2 linked regions of the Paraburkholderia bryophila genome follow. Each later gene encodes a partner of the first gene's protein in a complex. Links are inferred from orthologs where the notes say so. Each region holds a gene or a part of one and is shown on either strand. Other genes may lie near its edges.

Region 1 (8,522 bases):
GTCGCCGAATGTTTGCAGCAATTGCTTGGTGAAATCGGCCTCGCCGACCGACACGCCGCCGGAGGTCAGCACTACGTCGGCACTGGCCGCGGCGCTGCGCAACGCGGCTTCGAGCGCGGCCGGTTCGTCGCGCACTACGCCGAGGTCGAGCGTGTCGACGTTCAGGCGCCGCAGCATGGCAAACAGCGTGTAGCGGTTGCTGTCGTACACCGAGCCCGGGTCGAGCGGCTCGCCGAGCGAACGGAGTTCGTCGCCGGTCGAGAAGAAGGCGACGCGCAAGCGCCGCCGCACATTCACCTCGCCGATACCGAGCGAAGCCAGCAAGCCAAGGTCGGACGCGCGCATGACACGGCCGGCCCGCAAAGCCACGTGGCCGCGAGCGAGGTCTTCGCCGGCGCGACGCCGGTTGGCGCCCGGCGCTACCGCGTGGGCGGCAAAACGGATGGACGTGCATTCGGCATTGCGTTCGACCAGTTCCTGCGGCACCACGGTGTCGCAGTCTGCCGGCATGCAGGCGCCGGTCATCACGCGCACGCATTGCGTCGCCTCGACGCCGCCTTCGTACGGATGCCCGGCCAGCGCCTTGCCGACGATCGTCAACTCGACCGTCGCCGTATCGCCCGCCAACGCCGCGCGCCGGAATGCGTAGCCGTCCATGGCCGAATTGTCGTGCGACGGCACGTTGATCGGCGACACGATGTCGACGGCGAGCACGCGGTCGAGCGCATCGCGCAACGCCACGCGTTCAACTGCCGCCACCGGCGCAGCCCATTGACGAACAATCGCCTGAGCAGCCTTGACGGGCAGCGCGTGAGGATCGTACTGCGCGACGCAGCGGGAAAAGTCGTTAAGCGTGGTCATGAAGGGCTGGGCGTCGCGACCGGCGGCCGGAGTGGAAACGTGCGGCGTGTGCCGTGTGGCCGGAGCGGGATTTCACCGGGGCCTCAAGCGCGCTCGAGGTCGGAGAGTTCTTGTAACGAATTGATATTGTAAAACGCGCGCTCGTCGGTAAAGGTGACTTCCACCGTCTTGTGGCGTGCGTACCACGCGCGGACTTTGCGCTCACCCGCGTCCAGAAAGGCCGCCAGGTCGTCCGCGAGCGTCGTGCGCAGCAGCGCGAAGACCGGGTGCAGCGAGACTTCGCCGTGGGCGTCGGCGGTCGTGGCGGTAGCAACGTCGGCCTGGTTCGCGTCCATTGCGTGCGCGAGGCGGGCGGCGAGATCGGCGGGCAGGCCGGGCGTGTCGCACGGCGCGCTGAGCACGTAGGCGGTGCGCGCCGTGCGCAGACCAGCGAGCAGGCCGGCTAGCGGCCCGGGGAAGCCTGGCAGGGTGTCCGCCACGATCGTGGCGCCGAACGGCGCACCGAGCGCCGCGTAGGTGTCCGGATGACGATTGGCGCTGATCAGTAGGGCGCCGCATTGCGGTGCGAGGCGTTTCAATACGTGCGCGGCGAGCGGTTCGCCGTGCAGTGTTTGCAGGCCTTTGTCGACGCCGCCCATGCGCATGCCGCGGCCGCCCGCGAGCACCAGCCCGGTGAGGTGTTCGCGTGTGGGTTTCATGCTGTCATGCGCCGGCCGTTCAGCCGCCGATGTACGACATTTCGACGCGTCGGCTGTCCAGCACGCGCGTCTCGGCGGCGCTGCTGCCCCGCAGTTGCGAATAGCGGTCGCCGCGGCCCTGCCAGATTTCGGCGACGGCGGTGGCGATGCCCGCGTCGCTCGCGCCGCTGCGCAACAACGCCCGCAAGTCGTGACCGGCCGACGCGAAAAGGCACAGGTACAGCTTGCCTTCAGTCGACAGACGGGCCCGCGTGCAACTGCCGCAAAACGCGCGCGTCACGCTCGAAATCACGCCGATCTCGCCGCTGCCGTCCACATAGCCCCAGCGCTGTGCGGTCTCGGCGGCGCTGTGCGCCTCGAGCGGGGCCAGCGGGAAATGTTCGGCGATGCGGGTGACCACGTCGGCGGACGGCAGCACTTCGGTCATGTTCCAGCCGTTCGAGGTGCCGACATCCATATATTCGATGAAGCGCAGCACGGCGCCCGAGCCTTTGAAATGGCGCGCCATCGGCACGATTTCGGAGTCGTTCGTGCCGCGCTTGACGACCATGTTGACCTTGACCGGTGCCAGCCCCACCGCGTGCGCCGCGGCAATGCCGTCCAGCACGTCGGCGACCGCGAAGTCGGCGTCGTTCATGCGGCGGAACAGGGCGTCGTCGAGCGCGTCGAGACTGACGGTGACGCGCGTCAGGCCGGCGTCTTTCAGGCTGCGCGCCTTGCGCGCCAGCAGGGAACCGTTGGTGGTCAGAGTCAGGTCGAGCGGCCGGCCGGCCGGCGTGGTGAGCTGCGCGAGCCGTTCGATCAGGAATTCCAGATTTTTACGCAGCAGCGGCTCGCCGCCCGTCAGGCGAATTTTCTCCACGCCATGTGCGACGAACAGTCGCGCCAGCCGTTCGATTTCTTCGAAGCTGAGCAAGGCGCTATGCGGCAAGAACGTGTAGTCCTTGTCGAACACCGCGCGGGGCATGCAGTAGACGCAGCGGAAATTGCAACGATCCGTCACCGAGATGCGCAAATCGCGCAGCGGGCGCGCCAGCGTGTCGTGCAGCACGCCGATGGGCGTCTGCACGGGGCCGGCAATGACCGGCGCCGCGCTGAAATCGGCAACAGGGATGATGCGTCGGGACATGAAATGCTTCGGTTAGTGCTTGAAAATAAAGCCAGATATTCATTCTAGCGGAAATGCCCATGTCGGCAGGCGGGGCTGGGGGCCAGTCGGGGTATACGGGGAGCGGCATAACGCTGAACACGCGGCTCGCGGTTTCGTTTTCGTCCCTGAACCGCATCGTCTCTGAGCCGCAAAAAAAAGCCCGCCGGTGAAGGCGGGCTTTTCGAGGAGGAGGCGAGGCAGTTTACTGCGTGTGCTTGCCCGTTTCCACCTGTTGCATCGGCGCGCTGTCGACCGGCGTCAACTGCTTGCGCTCACGCACCACGCGAGCCGGCTTGACGGACTGCGCAGCGGCTTCCTGCGCGGCACGCAGCTTGTCGGCGTCGGTGTTCACCCAGACGAGACCGGCTTGTTCCAGCACCGGCTTCAGGGCTTCGGCCGAGACGCCGCTGTTACGCGGCGCTTGTACGGCCTGAGGCGCTTGAGCGTGCACTTGCGGTGCAGCGGCAACAGGTGCCGGCTCCGTCGGCTCCGACTGCTCGATAACCGCCGGTTCCGCTGCCGGCGCGGCTGCTGCCACGACGGGTTGCGGTTCGACGATTTCGACTTGCGGTGCGGGTTGAACGACGGGTGTTTCGGCCACAACTGCCGGAGCCGCGGGTTCCACCGGAGCCGGAGCGGCTTGTGCCGTTTCGACCGCAGCAGCAACTGCCGGGGCTTCGACATGCGTGTAAACCGGCGCTTCGACCTGCGCGACCGGTTCCACCAGCGAAACCGTCTCGCTGGCAGCCGGAGCGGCTTGCGCTGCTTCGACCGGCACGGCTGCTGCTTGCGCAACCGGCGCTTCCACCATCGGCTCGACCGCAGCCGGTGCTTCCGCAGCCGGCACGACGGCTTCAGTCGTCACCGCTTTCTCGACGGCCAGAGCCGGCGTTTCGGTTGCGGCATGCAGTTCGGTGACCACGGCGGTTTCGGTCGCGACAGCTGCGACGACCACTTCCACCGGCTTCACTTCGTTCGCCTCGTTGACCTCAGCCTTGTGTTCGACCGGCTGATGCGCAGTGCGCACCGGAGCTTCGTCGTTCACATTGGTGCTGTCGCCTTCGGCTTCCGCGACGTCCGCAGCCAAGTTGCCGTTCACGTCTTCTTCACGCTCACGACGTCCACCACGACGGCCACGACGGCGACGACGACGCTCTTCACCTTCACGCGCCACGGCTTCCTGATCGATCGGCATGCCGTTTTCGCCCAAAGCGGCCTGGTTTTGCGCCAGTTCCTCCGCCGTCTGCGTTTCGCTTTGCGTCAGCGCGTCCGCGGTTTCAGCTTGCGGCTTGCGACGTTCGCCGCGCTCCGCACGCTCGCCACGTTCACGGCGCTCGCCGCGCGGTGCGGCTTCGGCGGTTTCAGCGCGCTCGCCACGGTTGTCGCGATCGCGGTTCTCACGCGGTTCGCGACCTTCACGCGGCTCGCGAGCCTCGCGCGGTTCACGGCCTTCGCGGCCTTCACGCGGCTCACGCGATTCACGGGCGCCACGCGGTTCACGGCCTTCACGTGCCTCGCGCGGTTCGCGGCCTTCGCGGGCTTCACGCACCTCGCGGCCTTCACGCGGTTCGCGTTCCTCGCGACGTTGCGACGACGGCTGCTGGCCTTGACCCTGGCCTTGGCCCTGACGTGCGCCATTCGTACCTTCGGCACGGCCCGCTGCATCGCGGCCGCCTGCGCCGCCACGGCGATTGCGGTTGCGATCGCCGCCGCGTTCGCCGGTGCGCTCACCGCGCTCCGTACGTTCGCCGCGTTGCGGACGGGCCTGCTTTTCCGTCGTAGCCGGTGCGACCGGCGCCGGAGCAGCCGACTGCACGCCGAACAGATTCTTCAGCCAGCCGATGAAACCACCGCTCGCCGGCGTAACCGCGACCGGAGCCGGGGTCGCCGTTGCGCGAACCGGTGCGCTCGGCGCCGGCTTTTCAGGCGTGATGCCCTTAACCGCCGCTTCCTGCTTCGGCTTAACTTCTTCGGCGCGCTTGCTGTAGCCGGTTTCCGACTCCATTTCGCGGGCCGCTTCTTCGGCCATCTTCCACGAAGCGCGCGGCTCGTCCAGGCGTGCATCGTCGTGACGCAGACGCTCCAGCTTGTAGTGCGGCGTATCGAGATGCTTGTTCGGGATCAGAACGACATTGACCTTGAAACGCGATTCGATCTTGTTGATTTCGGCGCGCTTCTCGTTCAACAGGAAGGCGGTCACTTCGACCGGCACCTGGCAATGGATCGCCGCGGTGTTTTCCTTCATCGCTTCTTCCTGAATGATCCGCAGCACTTGCAGCGCGGACGATTCGGTATCGCGGATGTGGCCCGTGCCGTTACAGCGCGGGCATGTCACGTGGCTGCCTTCCGACAGCGCCGGACGCAGACGTTGACGCGACAGTTCCATCAGGCCGAAGCGCGAGATCTTGCCCATCTGGACGCGCGCACGGTCGTGCTTGAGCGCGTCTTTCAGGCGTTGCTCGACTTCGCGCTGACTCTTGGCCGATTCCATGTCGATGAAGTCGATCACGATCAGGCCGCCCAGGTCGCGCAGACGCAACTGGCGGGCCACTTCGTCGGCGGCTTCAAGGTTGGTGCGCGCAGCGGTTTCCTCGATGTCGGCGCCCTTGGTGGCGCGTGCCGAGTTGACGTCGATCGCGACCAGTGCTTCGGTGTGATCGATCACGATCGCGCCGCCCGAGGGCAGCGGCACCGTGCGCGAGTACGCCGTTTCGATCTGGTGTTCGATCTGGAAGCGCGAGAAGAGCGGTACGTCGTCGTGATACCGCTTCACCTTGCTGACATTGTCCGGCATCACGATGTCCATGAAGGCGCGGGCCTGGTCATGGATTTCAGTGGTGTCGATCAGAATTTCGCCGATATCTGGCTGGAAATAGTCGCGAATCGCGCGGATCACCAGGCTCGATTCGAGATAAATCAGCATCGGCTGACCGTTCGAACCGCTTTGCGACGCGGCTTCGATCGCGCGCCACAGTTGCATCAGGTAGTTCAGGTCCCATTGCAGCTCTTCGGCGCTGCGGCCAATGCCGGCCGTGCGCGCGATGATGCTCATGCCTTCCGGCAATTGCAGTTGCGCCATGGTTTCGCGCAGTTCCTGACGGTCGTCGCCTTCGATCCGGCGCGATACGCCGCCGCCGCGCGGGTTGTTCGGCATCAGGACCAGATAACGGCCGGCGAGCGAGATGAACGTGGTGAGGGCTGCGCCCTTGTTGCCGCGCTCTTCTTTTTCGACCTGAACGATCAGTTCCTGGCCTTCGCGCAGCGCGTCCTGGATGCGCGCGGAGCGCATGTCGACGCCGTCACGGAAATACTGGCGGGCGACTTCCTTGAACGGCAGAAAACCGTGACGGTCTTCGCCGTAGTTGACGAAGCAGGCTTCGAGCGACGGCTCGATGCGGGTAATGATGCCTTTGTAAATATTGCCTTTGCGCTGTTCGCGCCCGGCGGTTTCGATGTCGATATCGATGAGTTTCTGCCCATCGACGATGGCGACGCGCAGTTCTTCCTGCTGCGTCGCGTTGAACAACATTCGTTTCATTGAACGGCTCCAGAGCGGCTTAGCCACCCCTCCACTGCGCGGTTGTCAGTCGCGAAAGCGAAGCGGGCAAAGGCATGCCGCGCCTTATTGTGTTTTCACAAGCACGCTGGAGCGGGAAAAATGGCGGGAGAATTGCCTGGGAGGGCCCGGCCCCATCAAAAAGGGGCACGGTGCCGCAGGGCACATGCGAACACGGCTTCAAATAACGACCCGACACGCCGCCGGTTCTGCCAGCAGACCTTCATAAGTCTTCGTCCACTCGCGCCGGTGCGCCGGGTGGGCGCGTGACCGGAGGGTCGAAGGCTGCGGTCATGCCGCAGCGGGAAGTTCGCGCAGTCGGCGCGTCTTTTCCTGCTGGGGGTGTCTCGCCTCATTTTGACGTCGCCATGTCTTGTACTTTCTACAAGACGCCTCGGGCGCACGCCGTATTTTCGCAACCTGCAGCTTCGTACAGCAGGGCGTCTACCGCCCGATACCGAAGCTGAAAGTTAAATTCTTTTTTACCAAAATTCCGTTACCGTCGAAGCCGACCTTGACCGAACGCGCCTGTGGGCGCCGTCCCTGCCGGGCACTGACTTCGTGCGTGCAACTTGTTGCATCTCATTTTCAGGGTGAGCAACCAGACCCCGGCGCAAGTAAAATAACGGTTTCAAGCTTGCACCTGCGCAATCCGCCCGAACTCGGACACTGCGCCGGCCGCCGCAGACTGCTGGGCAAATTATATTCAGAATGAAAGAGTTAGGCAAAATATCCCAGAAATCGGTCACAAGCGACCAGGTCTCCATGATCGAGATCGACGACAGCGCGGCCGGACAGCGCATCGACAACTTCCTGTTGCGCGTCTGTAAAGGCGTGCCAAAAAGCCATATATATCGCATCCTGCGCAGCGGGGAAGTGCGTGTGAATAAGGGCCGGATAGACGCGCAGTACCGTCTCGAGCTCGGCGATCTGGTGCGCGTGCCGCCCATTCGCGTCGCTCAACCGAACGAGGCGGCGGCTCACGCGCCGGTGCCGAGCGCCGACTTCAAGATCATTTTCGAAGACGAGCACATGCTCGTGATCGACAAACCGGCCGGCGTGGCGGTCCACGGCGGCAGCGGCGTCGCCTTCGGCGTGATCGAGCAGATGCGTTCGGCGCGGCCGCAGGCGAAATTCCTCGAACTGGTGCATCGGCTGGATCGCGAAACGTCCGGCATTTTGATGCTTGCCAAGAAGCGCACCGCGCTCGTCAACCTGCACGAGCAGATTCGCGAGAACAAGATGGATAAGCGCTACTATGCTTGCGTTCACGGCGAGTGGGCGAGCGATTGGGGCCGTCGCCGCGCGGTCAAGGAGCCGCTGCACAAGTATCTGACCGCGGACGGCGAGCGTCGCGTGCGTGTGCAGGCGGACGGCCTGGCGTCGCATACGGTGTTTAATCTGATCGACCGCTGGCCGGAATACGCGCTGCTCGAGGCGGAACTCAAGACTGGCCGTACGCATCAGATCCGCGTCCACTTGCAGCATCTGGAACTGCCGATCGTCGGCGATGCCAAATACGGCGACTTCGCGCTGAACAAGGCGCTGGCGCGTGCCAACGCGAAGCCGGGCCTCAAGCGCATGTTCCTGCACGCCTACCGGCTGAAGCTCACGCACCCGGCAACCGGCGCGTCGATTCAGTTCGAAGCGCCGTTGCCGGCCGAGTGCCGCAGCTTCGTCGCGCAGCTCAACGAATTACGAAATGGGTCACACCCGGAGACGACACCGCATGGCTAGAGAGCAATTTGATCTGATCGTCTTCGACTGGGACGGCACGCTGATGGATTCGACCGCGCACATCACGCGCAGCATCCAGTCCGCCTGCCGGGATCTCGGCCTACCGGTTCCCGCCGATGAAGCCGCCAGCTACGTGATCGGTCTCGGCCTGCGCGACGCGCTGCAGATCGCCGCGCCCACGCTCGATCCGGCGGATTACCCGCGGCTCGCCGAGCGCTATCGCTTCCACTATCTGGTGAAGGATCAGACCACCGAGTTGTTCGTCGGCGTGCGTGAAATGCTGCAGGAGTTGCGCGATCAGGGTTATCTGCTGGCCGTGGCGACGGGTAAAAGCCGCGTCGGACTGAACCGCGCGCTCGACCAGTCGCGCCTGATCAGCCTGTTCGACGGCACCCGCTGCGCCGACGAGACGTTCTCTAAGCCGCATCCGGCCATGCTGCATGAATTGACGCGCGAACTGGGTCAGGATCCGGCACGCACGGTGATGGTCGGCGATACGACGCACGATCTGCAGATGGCG
Region 2 (2,821 bases), 550 kb from region 1 along the record:
GCGCTGCGGCGCAGAACATCAAGAAGATCGCGCTGCTGGTGGCACGCCTGCGGGCGTGTTTATGCGTGCGCCAGCGGCCCGGCAATCGCCTGCAGTGGCTCATCGCTGCACTTCTGGCCCGTTTCAACCGCCACGTCGTGCTTCACTGCCAGATTTGCTTTGCCTGAAAAACAAAACCCCACGCTCCGAAAAACGTGGGGTTGGTCAGCAGTCTGAAGCCGCTTTTAAAGCGGCTTTTTTTCATGCTCAGAGAATCGCACTCAGCAGGCATTGATCGCGCGTTGCACGACCCGACTCAATGCGCGGGCTTCTTCTCTTTCGCCGCGCTCTTCGCACCGTGCTTGCGATCCGGCTTCGCGCGCGACTCCGGATTCGGCACCATATGCAGCGGCGCCGCCGAAACCTCACCGCGCGTCGACGTCGTCACCGACGGCGTGTTCGCGGTCGGCAGCGGCGCATTCGGCGACACGAACTGCACGAACACTTCGCCGTCTTTCACCATGCCCATTTCGTAGCGCGCCCGCTCTTCCACCGCGGCCGTGCCGCTCTGCAAATCCTGTACTTCGCCCTGAATGCGCTCGTTGCGCACTTTCGAATCGGCGTTCTTCTGCAGTTGCTGCGCCAGTTGCTGCTGCAACTCGTGCACACGCAACCAGCCGCCGTGTCCCCACCAGAGCGGGTACTGGATCAGCGCCAGCAGAACGATCAGGACAGCAGTGACAAGCCGCATGAAGTAAGCACAATAAATACGCGCCGCCCTGCGCTATACGCAGGGCGGCGAGGTGAATCAGAAACGAAGGATAACCGGCTCATCGGTTAGCACGGGTGGCGTGACCATAAGTTTGGCCAGAACACACCTTAGCGCAGATTGTAGAACGCCGACTTGCCCGGGTAGCTTGCGATATCGCCGAGGTCTTCTTCGATACGCAGCAACTGGTTGTACTTCGAGATGCGGTCCGAACGCGACAGCGAACCCGTCTTGATCTGACCGGCATTCAGGCCGACCGCGATGTCAGCGATCGTCGAATCTTCGGTTTCACCCGAACGGTGCGAGATCACGGCCGTGTAGCCGGCGCGCTTGGCCATTTCGATGGCCGCGAAGGTTTCCGTCAGCGTACCGATCTGGTTGATCTTGATCAGGATCGAGTTGGCGATGCCCTTCTCGATGCCTTCCTTCAGGATGCGCGTGTTGGTCACGAACAGATCGTCGCCGACCAGCTGGATCTTCTTGCCGAGCTTGTCGGTCAGCGTCTTCCAGCCTGCCCAGTCGCTTTCGTGCATGCCGTCTTCGATCGACACGATCGGGAACTTGTCGGCGAGGTTCGCCAGGTAGTCCGCGAATTCCGTCGACGACAGTTGCAGGCCTTCGCCGGCCAGTTGGTACTTGCCGTCGTGGTAGAACTCGCTCGCTGCGCAGTCGAGCGCGAGCAGCACGTCTTCACCAGCGCGGTAACCCGCTTTTTCGATAGCTTGCAGGATGGTCGACAGGCATTCGTCGTTGCTGCCGAAGTTCGGCGCGAAGCCGCCTTCGTCGCCCACCGCCGTGCTCATGCCGCGATCCGACAGGATCTTCTTCAGCGCGTGGAACACTTCGGCGCCGCAGCGCAGTGCTTCGCGGAAGGTCGGCTGGCTGACCGGCACGATCATGAATTCCTGGATGTCCAGGCTGTTGTTCGCGTGCGCGCCGCCGTTGACGATGTTCATCATCGGCACCGGCAATTGCATGGCGCCCGAGCCGCCGAAGTAGCGGTACAGCGGCAGGCCGGCTTCTTCAGCGGCAGCCTTCGCGACGGCCATGGAAACAGCCAGCATCGCGTTCGCGCCGAGGCGCGACTTATTGTCGGTGCCGTCGAGTTCCAGCAGGGTCTTGTCGAGGAAGGCCTGCTCGGAAGCGTCGAGGCCCATGATCGCTTCGGAGATTTCGGTGTTGATGTGCTCGACAGCCTTCAGCACGCCCTTGCCGCCGTAACGGCCGGCTTCGCCGTCGCGCAGTTCGATCGCTTCACGCGAACCGGTCGACGCGCCCGACGGCACCGCCGCGCGGCCCATCGTGCCCGACTCGAGCAGCACGTCGCATTCGACGGTGGGGTTGCCTCGCGAATCGAGAATCTCTCGACCGATGATATCTACGATAGCACTCATGGTTTCCTCAAGAAATGACGTTGAATTCTTTACTGTGACACTGTACCAGGCGCCTGTCGCGATGCAGAAAACCGGTCTCCCCGGCCAACTGCCTGCGCGCCGATACGTTCGACGACCATTGCGTGCACTCCCCGCATGCCGGCGACCGGGCTCATTATGCAAGCCGATCGTGACACACGGCGAATGCCTGAATCAGTTGAAATTGCTTTCGAGGAACGGCGCGCGCTTGACGGCCTGATCGAGCGTAACCAGCGTCTCGAGCAGATCGGCCATGCGATGCAACGGCACCGCATTCGGACCGTCCGACTTGGCTTCGGCCGGATTCGGATGCGTCTCCATGAAGAGCCCCGACACACCGACCGCCACCGCGGCACGCGCCAGCACCGGCACGAATTCGCGCTGACCGCCCGAACTCGTGCCCTGCCCGCCCGGCAACTGCACCGAGTGGGTGGCGTCGAACACGATCGGCGCGTGGGTTTCGCGCATGATCGCCAGCGAGCGCATGTCCGACACGAGGTTGTTATAGCCAAACGACACGCCGCGTTCGCACGCCATGAAGCGGTCTTCCGACAGACCGGCTTCACGCGCGGCATCGCGCGCCTTGTCGATCACGTTCTTCATGTCGCCCGGTGCGAGAAACTGGCCTTTCTTGATGTTGACCGGTTTGCCCGAACGCGCG

Evidence for each region. The genes of interacting proteins can lie anywhere in the genome.
Region 2: the proteins of GGD40_RS18045 (region 1) and eno are in contact, whole or in part, in a solved structure (PDB 2FYM), measured with the Escherichia coli proteins. The link is inferred for Paraburkholderia bryophila from one-to-one orthologs.

Annotation. Positions count from the first base shown.
Region 1 is NZ_JACCAS010000001.1:4,015,647-4,024,168, forward strand. What follows is about bases 2,712-6,588. They hold GGD40_RS18045 (Rne/Rng family ribonuclease), read right to left. Parts: upstream 6,248-6,588; coding sequence 2,912-6,247; downstream 2,712-2,911. Also shown: molybdopterin molybdotransferase MoeA, read right to left, coding at 1-861; molybdenum cofactor guanylyltransferase MobA, read right to left, coding at 945-1,559; GTP 3',8-cyclase MoaA, read right to left, coding at 1,579-2,688; GGD40_RS18050 (RluA family pseudouridine synthase), read left to right, coding at 6,977-8,002; GGD40_RS18055 (HAD-IIIA family hydrolase), read left to right, coding at 7,995-8,522. UniProt on the Escherichia coli protein: Endoribonuclease that plays a central role in RNA processing and decay. Required for the maturation of 5S and 16S rRNAs and the majority of tRNAs. Also involved in the degradation of most mRNAs.
Region 2 is NZ_JACCAS010000001.1:4,565,331-4,568,151, reverse strand. It holds eno (phosphopyruvate hydratase), read right to left. Parts: upstream 2,143-2,821; coding sequence 859-2,142; downstream 1-858. Other genes in the region: kdsA (3-deoxy-8-phosphooctulonate synthase), read right to left, coding at 2,335-2,821; ftsB (cell division protein FtsB), read right to left, coding at 296-730; GGD40_RS20485 (IS1182 family transposase), read left to right, coding at 1-167. UniProt on the Escherichia coli protein: Catalyzes the reversible conversion of 2-phosphoglycerate (2-PG) into phosphoenolpyruvate (PEP). It is essential for the degradation of carbohydrates via glycolysis.